Linked DNA regions of Desulforamulus hydrothermalis Lam5 = DSM 18033. The protein of the gene in region 1 interacts with the protein of each later gene in a pairwise test. Links are inferred from orthologs where the notes say so. Each region holds a gene or a part of one and is shown in the gene's direction. Other genes may lie near its edges.

What was found.
Region 2: the proteins of grpE (region 1) and groL interact in binary tests that used the Escherichia coli proteins (3 or more experiments, as listed by UniProt). The link is inferred for Desulforamulus hydrothermalis Lam5 = DSM 18033 from one-to-one orthologs.

The regions. Positions count from the first base shown.
Region 1 is NZ_CAOS01000008.1:7,340-13,331, reverse strand. What follows is about bases 3,156-5,992. They hold grpE (nucleotide exchange factor GrpE), read left to right. Parts: upstream 3,156-4,188; coding sequence 4,189-4,797; downstream 4,798-5,992. Other genes in these bases: dnaK (molecular chaperone DnaK), read left to right, coding at 4,862-5,992; DESHY_RS05260 (TCP-1/cpn60 chaperonin family protein), read left to right, coding at 3,156-4,175. Also shown: lepA (translation elongation factor 4), read left to right, coding at 1-244; radical SAM family heme chaperone HemW, read left to right, coding at 266-1,402; heat-inducible transcriptional repressor HrcA, read left to right, coding at 1,543-2,586; more of DESHY_RS05260, read left to right, coding at 2,604-3,155. UniProt on the Escherichia coli protein: Participates actively in the response to hyperosmotic and heat shock by preventing the aggregation of stress-denatured proteins, in association with DnaK and GrpE. It is the nucleotide exchange factor for DnaK and may function as a thermosensor.
Region 2 is NZ_CAOS01000008.1:206,458-210,948, reverse strand. Bases 1,578-4,491 are described here. They hold groL (chaperonin GroEL), read left to right. Parts: upstream 1,578-2,181; coding sequence 2,182-3,801; downstream 3,802-4,491. Other genes in these bases: DESHY_RS06150 (DrmE family protein), read left to right, coding at 4,030-4,491; groES (co-chaperone GroES), read left to right, coding at 1,839-2,123. Also shown: formate dehydrogenase accessory sulfurtransferase FdhD, read right to left, coding at 65-853; DESHY_RS06165 (MogA/MoaB family molybdenum cofactor biosynthesis protein), read left to right, coding at 948-1,436.

The DNA.
Region 1 (5,992 bases):
TTCCCTGATTCCCAGGCATATGTTTGAAATTCCGGTTCAGGCGGCCGTCGGTAATAAAATAATAGCTCGGGAGACGGTAAAAGCCCTGCGTAAAGACGTGCTGGCCAAGTGTTATGGCGGCGACGTCAGCCGTAAGAGAAAGCTGCTGGAAAAACAAAAAGAGGGTAAACGGCGCCTGAAACAAGTGGGCAACGTGGAGATTCCCCAGGAAGCATTTATGGCTGTCTTAAGCATTGAAGAATAAAGCCGTAAGCGGGTGAAAGCCGTGACAATTGGCTTGTATATCCATGTCCCCTTTTGCTTGCAAAAGTGCCTGTACTGTGACTTTACATCTTACCCCATTAACCGGGGAAAGGTGGAACATTATCTGGAAGGCCTGCAGCGAGAGATTTGTTATTACGGGGATATGCTGGACAGTTCAGACAAACAAATTGCAACCATTTTTGTGGGCGGCGGTACGCCCACTTGTCTTATGCCCGGGCAGTTGGCCGGCCTGTTGGAGCTGGTTTCCCGGGTTTTTACCGTTGCCGGCGATGCCGAGATTACTGTCGAAGCCAATCCCGGCACCGTTTCCCGGACATCTTTACAGGAACTGAGGGCGGCAGGTTTTAACCGGCTCAGTTTGGGAGTGCAGTCTACCCACCCGTCATTGCTTAAACTTATCGGGCGTCCTCACGATTTTGCGCAGGCCAGACAGGCAGTGCAGTTTGCCCGGCGGGCGGGCTTTGCCAATCTTAACCTGGATTTAATTTTTGGTTTGCCCACCCAGACTGCCGCCCAGTGGCGGCAGTCTGTATATGAAATACTTAGCCTGCAGCCGGATCACCTGTCCTGTTACAGCTTACAGTTGGAAGAAGGAACTCCCCTGGCAGCGGCGGTGGAGCAGGGCCGGCTGGCGGCCTGCCCGGAAGAACGGGAACTGGCTATGTATTACAGTGTGATTGAAATATTAACCGCTGCCGGCTACCGGCATTACGAAATTTCCAACTTTGCCCGACCGGGTTACAGCTGCCGGCACAATTTGCTTTACTGGCACAACCGCCCGTACCTGGGCCTGGGGCCTGCGGCCCACTCCCACCTCATGGGTTGCCGCTGGGGCAACGTAGAAGATGTTGATCAATATTTTATGTTGTTGCAGGCGGGGCAAAGGCCGATCCAAGAAATGCAGCAGCTGTCCCGCCGTGAGCAAATGGAGGAAACGGTTTTTTTAGGCCTGCGTCTGCTCCGGGGCGTCAATTTGCAGGAATTTTATCAGAGGTTCGGGGTTTCGCTGACCGAGGTGTTTGCCCAACAAATCCGGCAGTTAACAAACAGTGGTTTAGTAGAGTTAGTGTCTGGGTATCTTAAGTTAACAGAAAAGGGATTACCGCTGGCCAATCAGGTATTTGCCCAATTTGTCTAGCTGATGCGGCAGCAGGGGTGCGGCTGCCACTTGTTAGCCATTGACAAAGTTTTTTCCATTTGCTACATTTTAAATTAGATTAGCACTCATCGACTTAGAGTGCTAACACCCGAACAAGGTGCGGCAGGGGGTGAGCCGACGTGAAAATGGATGAAAGAAAACAAAAAATTCTGTTGGCCATCATAAAAGATTATATTTCTACCGCAGAACCTGTGGGGTCCCGGACTATTTCCCGCAAATACAAACTGGGCGTCAGTCCGGCTACCATTAGAAATGAAATGGCAGACCTGGAAGAAATGGGATATATCGAGCAGCCCCATACCTCTGCCGGGCGTATTCCGTCCCACCTTGGTTACCGTTACTATGTAGACTGTCTGATGGAAACGGAACAGCTCCCCGAGCAGGAGCAGGCTGCTATCCGGCGCGGTTACGAAAACAAAGTTCGGGAAGTGGGAGAGGTTTTAAACCGTACCGGTCGTATGCTGTCGCAGCTTACCAATTACACCGCCCTGGTGCAGACACCGTATTTTGGCGGCAGCTCATATAAACACATTCAGTTGGTTCTGATTGCGCCTGCCCAGGCCATTCTCATTGTTGTGATGGATACCGGTGCGGTGCACCACCAAATGATGACCGTGCCGGAGAACATTACCCAGCAGGACTTGGATCAAATTTCCGGCGTATTAAATGCTAAGCTGCAGGGCAGGACCATGGACAGCATCCGGCTGACCCTGATCAAAGAAATTTATTTTGAGCTGGCCAAACACCGCCATATTCTGGATCTGGCTCTGGAATTGATCCAGGAACGCATCACTTCGGTCAGTGAGGATAAAATCTACCTTGAAGGGGTATTTAATATTTTGAACCAGCCGGAGTTTCATAATATTGAGAAAGTCAAGGTTTTGCTCTCGCTGCTGGAACAAGAAAACACCCTGCGGGATATACTGGAACTGCCGGGTGACGCCCGGGGCATTACCATTAAGATAGGCAGTGAAAACCCCAGAAAAGAAATGCAAAACTGCAGTATGGTAACTGCCACTTACCAGGTGGGAGAAAAAATCCTGGGTACCATTGGCGTCTTGGGTCCCACCCGCATGGATTACGCCAGGGTGGTTACCGTAATTGACTGTATGTCTAAAAATTTATCCCGCGCCCTGGAGCGGCTGCTCAAGGGTCAGGTTTAATTTAAGGAGGAACACCGGTGAGTCTCAAACAACAGGCCAGTCAGGGGGCCGAAGTTAATGAAAAGCTGGCTGCCTTGATGACCAATTCAAATGCCGTGCGGGCCATTGCCTCAGCAGTGGAAGGAACTCTGGGGCCCAAGGGCCTGGATACCATGCTGGTGGATAAATTTGGCGAGGTAGTCATTACCAACGACGGGGTGACTATCCTGACCATGATGGAAGCTAACCATCCGGCCGCCCGGCTGGTAATTAACATTGCCAAAGCCCAACAGGAAGAAATCGGGGACGGCACCACCACCGCCACTGTCATGGCCGGCGCACTGGTGGGGGCCGGTGTGGAGCAAGTAGTCAAGGGGGTGCCGGTGGCCCGGGTGATTGAAGGGATCCGGGCCGGAGTACGGCGGGCCCTGGAAGTAATGAAGGAACAGGCGGTGCCGCTGGAAGACTTGCAGCACCCCTGGCTGCAGCAAGTGGCGCTGGTGGCCGGCCGGGAACACCGGGATATTGCCGACCTGGTGGTGGAAGCGGCCCGTTTGATTGGCAGGGAGAAATTATTGGATGTCAATTTCAAACTGGCCGATACGGTGACGGCCAAAGAAGGAGCCGCCAACCAGGTATTCATGGGCGTCATCATTAATAAGGAAACCATGAACAAGCAAATGCCTCGCCGGCTGTCAGAGGTTAAAGTGCTGGTGCTTGACGATGCCTTGGAGCCGGAAGAAATAGAAGACGAGGCCCTTGGTACCGAGGCCGGTTTTGCCCGTTATTTAGAGCTGCAGACAGAGTTTAAAAATAATGTGCAAAAAATTATTGATTTGGGAGTGGGCCTGGTGCTGGTAGACCGGGGCGTGGATGACACGGCGGAAGATATGCTGACGGATGCCGGCGTGATGGTGGTGCAGCGGGTATTAAATAAGGAGTTGCGCCGGGCGGCAGAACACACCGGGGCCCGTATGATCAAACGTACCGGTTTAAAGAAGGAGCCGGCTGAGTTGGAGAAATTCCTGGGCCAGGCCGGCCAAGTACTGGAAGACGAGAAGCTGGAGCAGGTTTGGGTTTTAAACGGCCGGGGCAAACCTATGGCCACGGTGCTGGTGGGCGCCGCCACCCAGGAAGTAGTGGGGGAACGGGAACGCATCGCCAGGGATGCAGCCAGTTCGGTGCAGGCTGCTGTTAAAGGCGGTGTGGTACCCGGCGGCGGCGCCCTGGAGCTGGCGGTTTCCCGGGAAGTGGAGAAAGTGCGGGAAAGCATCCGGGGCATGGCTGCCTATGGAGTGGGCTGTGTCGCCGAAACCCTGCGCCGGCCGATGGCGCAAATTGTCGCCAATGCCGGTTTCAACCCGCTGGAAAAAATCGGCGATGTACTGGCGGCGCAGGCGGAACAAAATAAAAATTCCCTGGCGGTGGACTGCGATACCGGGGAAATTGCAGATATGTATGAAGCCGGTGTGCTGGACCCGGCCCTGGTGAAAATTCATGCGCTCAAAGCAGCCGGCGAAATTGCCGAAGCAATTTTACGCATTGATACCATCATTAAAATGAAAGAGCACCGGCAATCCGGCGGCGAAGGATTGGAAGCGGGAGTATAGGTGAGGTGATACAGTGACCCAAGAAAAAATTAACCAGGCTCAGGCAGAGCACGAGGAAGCCAACCGGCCGGAGCAGGAGCAGGCCGGCCCCACTGCGGCTGAGGCGGCTGCGGAACAGTTGGAGGCCGAGCATGCCGCTGTCTCGGATGACTTGCCTGATGACCCGGAGGAATTAAAAAAGCTGCTGCGGGAAAAAACCAGCGAGGCGGCCGACAACTATAACCGGGCTTTACGGTTGCAGGCGGATTACGAAAACCTGCGCCGCCGCAGCCGTCAGGAAAAGGAAGATCTCTTGAAATTTGGCGCCGAGCACCTGATTAAAAACCTTTTACCGGTGCTGGATAACTTTGAGCGGGCCCTGGCCTCCGCCGGTGACGGGGGAGAAAAGTTTATCAGCGGGGTGCAGATGATTCACCGCCAGTTATATGAAGTACTTACCGCCGAAGGCCTGGCGCCCATACCGGCCCAGGGAGAGCCCTTTGATCCCAACTTGCATGAAGCAGTAATGCAGGTAACAGATGCCGACCAACCGGAAAATACCGTTGTTGAGGAATTAAGAAAAGGTTATTACTTAAAGGGCAAAGTAATCAGGCCTGCGATGGTAAAGGTGGCTGTTTCATAGACAGACAGCTGCAGGCCGACCCCATGCAAAACCAAGTAAATATTTTTTCTCAGGAGGCAGGAAGATGGGAAAAGTAATTGGTATTGACTTAGGAACTACTAACTCCTGTGTAGCAGTTATGGAAGGCGGCGAAGCGGTTGTTATTCCCAACGCCGAAGGTGGCAGGACCACCCCTTCCGCCGTAGGCTTTTCCAAGACCGGTGAGCGCCTGGTGGGCCAGGTGGCCAAGCGCCAAGCGGTCAGCAACCCCGACCGGACGGTTTTATCCATTAAACGCTATATGGGTACCAACCATAAAGTGACCATTGACGGCAAGGAGTATACTCCCCAGGAAATTTCCGCTATGATTTTATCTAAACTAAAGGCAGATGCTGAAGCATATCTGGGTGAGCCGGTGACCCAGGCGGTTATCACCGTGCCTGCCTACTTCAGCGATGCCCAGCGCCAGGCCACCAAGGACGCCGGGAAAATTGCCGGGCTGGAGGTTTTGCGGATTATTAACGAACCCACGGCAGCTGCTCTGGCTTACGGCCTGGATAAAGAAGAAGACCAGACTATTCTGGTTTATGACCTAGGCGGCGGTACCTTTGACGTATCCATTCTGGAGCTGGGCGACGGGGTGTTTGAAGTTAAAGCCACCAGCGGCAACAACCGTTTGGGCGGCGATGACTTTGACCAGCGCATCATTGATTACCTGGTGGCTGAATTTAAAAAGGACACCGGCATTGACCTGACCAAAGACAGAATGGCCCTGCAGCGGTTGAAAGAAGCGGCCGAAAAGGCCAAAATTGAATTATCCGGCGTGTACACCACCAATATTAACCTGCCCTTTATTTCGGTGGGGGCGGATGGGCCGCTGCACATGGATATTAACTTAACCAGGGCTAAATTTGAAGAACTGACCGCCGATCTGGTGGAAAAAACCATGGGCCCCACCCGTCAGGCTCTGGCCGACTCCGGATTGGATGTAAAAGATATTGATAAAGTTTTGCTGGTGGGAGGTTCAACCCGGATTCCGGCTGTTCAGGAAGCCATTCGCAAGTTCCTGGGCAAAGAACCCCACAAGGGCATTAACCCTGATGAATGTGTGGCCATTGGGGCGGCTATTCAAGCCGGGGTGCTGTCCGGCGAAGTGAAGGATGTGCTGTTGCTGGACGTAACACCCCTGTCGCTGGGTATTGAGACCCTGGGCGGT
Region 2 (4,491 bases), 200 kb from region 1 along the record:
AAGGGGATCAAAAAACCACAGTTAATGTTTGTCGATACTCTGCTCAGGTAACCGGTACCTGAGTTTAACCCAGGATTCTGGCAGGATAAGTATACACATTCATACGCTCGCTTTTAGCAAATCCAACCACTGTGATGCCCAGCTTTTCTGCCATGGCCAGGCCCAGGTCGGTGGGGGCGGAGCGGGATACGATGACAGGCAGGCCCATCTTGCCTGCTTTAATAACAATTTCCGCAGAAACCCGGCCGCTGAAAACCAATATTTTATCATGCAGGGGGATGCGGTTTAAAAAAGCCCGGCCAAAGATTTTATCTACCGCATTGTGACGCCCTACGTCTTCATAAAACAAAATTACTTCGGTGGGGGCGCACAGGGCAGCGTTGTGCACGCCGCCGGTTTCTTTAAACAGCACGGACATTTGCTCCAACCGGTCGGATAAATCCCATACCTGTCCGGGGGTTACCAGCAGGACGCCGGTTACTTTATTCATGCTTTTGGCATCATTGACAAAATAAAACACCGGACGGCCCCGGCCGCAGCAGGAAGTGATATTTCTTTTGAGAAATTTGGACTCGGCATCGCAGCCGGGGGCCTGGACGGTGATCAGGCCCTTTTCCTCATCAACGGTAATGCTTTCAAGCTCTTCCGGTGACTGCAGCAAACCTTCTGAGCATAAAAAGCCGACGGCCAATTCTTCTAAAGCCTGGGGGGAGCAAACCATTGTGACAAATTCTTTGCCGTTAAGAAACAGAGTAACGGGTACTTCCCGGGCCACCACATCTTCTGTAACAAAAGCTTTATCGCCCTTAATGCGAACGATCTTTTGAGTTGCTTTGTTAATTTGCCAAACCATCTTTCAACCCCCTGTCAAACGCCCTGAACTTTACTATATTGTAACCCAGCCAATCTGTCATGTGAAGATTTGATCAAGTCAAGAGGTGAAAAAGATGTATAAAATCGGAATTATAACCATGAGTGACAAAGGTTCCCAGGGATTGCGGGAAGACACCAGCGGGGCTGTTATCCGGGAAATGGCAGCATCTCTTGGTACGGTGGAGCAATACCGCCTGGTGCCGGATGACCCGCAAATCATTCAAGATACACTAATTGAATTTGCCGACGTCCACCGGTTAGACCTGGTTCTTACCACCGGCGGTACCGGCCTGGGGCCGAGGGATCATACTCCCGAAGCCACCCTGGCGGTAATTGACCGCCAGGTGCCGGGCATTGCCGAAGCTATCCGGGCGGCCAGCCTGGCGAAAACCCCTAAGGCCATGTTATCCCGGGCGGTAAGCGGCATCAGGGGAAGCACCTTAATTATCAACTTGCCTGGCAGCGTAAAAGGTGTCAGAGAATGCCTGGCGGTGGTGTTGCCGGTGCTGCCCCATGGCCTGGAAATACTCAGCGGCAGAGGCGGCGAGTGCGGTCAGCCCTAATATAAGTTTGTTGCCGACAGCCCGAAGATTTGTTTAGTTTGCCGGCGGAGCCGTATCTACGGGACTTTCCGGCCTAATTTGTCTGGGCCCACGACCGAAATTTTTAGGAAAATTTAATTTTTGTTGCATAAAAAATCCAGCAAAATGGCAACAATAATGATTGGGTGGCAGACAATTTAACAAACCCTGTAAATGTAATGTAGAAGGAGAAATTAAAAGATAAATACCCTTAATTTGGATTTTGGCACAGTTAAACCGTTATATTCTGTTGCCCGGGTGTTTGCTTTTAATTTTCTTGTTCTGTATTATATTTACTGGGTGTTAGCACTCAATATTAATGAGTGCTAACAAACCAGCCACGTATATTAAAAAACCTTAATATATTTAAAAGGAGGGTTTTTTGTGATTAAACCATTAGGCGACAGGGTAGTTGTTAAGGCGCTGCCCCAGGAAGAAAAGACCAAGAGTGGCATTGTTCTGCCGGATACTGCCAAGGAGAAGCCCCAACAGGGTGAAGTTATCGCTGTAGGTCCCGGCCGTCTGCTGGAAAACGGTCAGCGTGCCGCGATCGACCTGAAAGTTGGCGACAAGGTGTTTTTCTCCAAGTATGCCGGAAATGAAGTTAAGATTGATGAAGAAGAATATTTAATTCTGCGCGAAATGGATATTCTTGCCGTCATTGAATAAATTAACACCTAAAATTTTTATCCGTTATTAGTTCTGATATCAAAGGAGGTCGTGAACCTTGGCTAAAGAAATTATTTTCCGCGAGGATGCTCGCAAAGCGTTGGAGAGAGGCGTTAACGCACTGGCCGAAGCTGTTAAAGTAACCCTTGGCCCCAAGGGACGCAACGTAGTTATCGACAAAAAATTCGGTGCACCTACCATTACCAATGACGGTGTAACCATTGCCCGGGAAATTGAGTTGGCTGACCATTTTGAAAACATGGGCGCCCAACTGGTAAAAGAAGTTGCCACTAAAACCAACGATGTGGCCGGCGACGGTACCACCACAGCCACCGTACTGGCCCAGGCTTTAGTACGGGAGGGCCTGAAAAACGTTGCTGCCGGTGCTAACCCCATGATTATTAAACGGGGTATTGAAAAGGCCGTAGAAAAGGCTGTAGAAGAAATTAAAGCTATGGCTAAACCCATTGAAAGCAAAGAAGCCATTGCTCAAGTGGCTACCATTTCTGCCAACGATGAGTCCATCGGCAACCTGATTGCCGAAGCCATGGAAAAAGTAGGTAAAGACGGCGTTATCACTGTTGAAGAATCCCAGGGTATCGGCACCACTCTGGAAGTGGTAGAAGGTATGAACTTTGACCGGGGCTATATCTCCCCCTATATGATCACCGATACCGATAAAATGGAAGCTGCGCTGTCTGATCCCTATATTATCATTACTGACAAAAAGGTTTCCTCTGTTCAGGAAATCCTGCCTCTGCTGGAGAAAATTGTACAAACCGGCAACAAGCCTGTGCTGCTGATCTGCGAAGACCTGGAAGGCGAAGCACTGGCTACCCTGGTGCTGAACAAACTGCGTGGCACCCTGAATGTAGTTGCTGTTAAAGCCCCCGGCTTTGGCGATCGCCGCAAGGCTATGCTGGAAGATATCGCTATCCTGACCGGCGGTACTGTAATCACCGAAGAAGTGGGCCTCAAGCTGGACAAAGCTACCCTGGATATGCTGGGTACCGCTCGTCAGGTTCGTGTTAAGAAAGAAGAAACCATTATTGTTGGCGGCGCCGGCGATCAGGCTAAAATCGAATCCCGCATCGCTCAAATTAAGAAACAAATTGAAGAAACCACTTCCGATTTTGACCGTGAAAAACTGCAAGAGCGTCTGGCTAAACTGGCCGGCGGCGTAGCTGTTATCCAGGTTGGCGCAGCCACTGAGGTAGAAATGAAAGAGAAGAAGTTGCGCATTGACGATGCTCTCAACGCAACCCGGGCTGCAGTGGAAGAAGGTATTGTACCCGGCGGCGGTACCGCTTATGTAGACATCATTGACAGCCTGGATGCCGTGCAAGCCGAGGGCGACGCCAAGACCGGCGTGGATATTGTGAAGCGTGCCCTGGAAGAACCTCTCCGTCAAATTGCCAACAACGCCGGCCTGGAAGGTTCCGTGGTAGTTGAAAAAGTAAGGGCTGCTGCTAAAGGCGTCGGCTTCAACGCTATGACCGAGCAGTATGTAGATATGATTGCTGCCGGCATTGTAGACCCGGCTAAAGTAACCCGGTCTGCTCTGCAAAACGCTGCTTCTATCGCTGCCATGATCCTGACCACCGAAACCCTGGTATCCGAGAAGCCCGAAAAAGAAGCTCCCGCCAATCCCATGGGCGGCATGGGCGGCATGATGTAAGGCAGGATTTGTATAGGAGCGTATTGTAACCATATTGGGCATGAATATGACCACATTGGCCTCATAAAGGCTATGTGGTCATTATTTTTTTATCTGATGCAAAATGAAATAAAGTAATAAAAAGGATTTATTGTAAAATAAAAGAATAAAACAATATAAAAACAAAAAATTTACAATATTTAACAATTTGATTTTAACTGATGCAATTTTTTAATAAGGGGAGATACAATGTTCCCAGGACATGAGGTATTTAATGAATTGGCTTTTTTAGAAAAACTTGATTTAACATTTGACAGATATAAGCATAAATTTGATGAATATGACAAGGCAAATTCTTATTTATTTTCTAGATTTGCATTGTTTAATGAACCGGTTTATCAATTAATATTACATTCAACCGGTGTTTCCCTTATGTTGATAGCATCAGTTGTGGTTCCTCTTATTATGTTAAAAAAAGATATAAAAGATATAAAGGAAGCTTCAAGAAATGTAACTGAATATCTAAAGACAGGTGATAAAGTTAAACTGGACGGCTGCTTAGGAGAATTTTTAGGAATATCAGAACAAAAATTAAAAATCAGATTTAAAGATACTGTTATCTACATCCCGTTTGAAAGGGCTTGGAGGTTAAATAAATATGAAGGTAAAGCTAAAAGGGTGAATAAATATATACATCGCCCAAATCCCAAG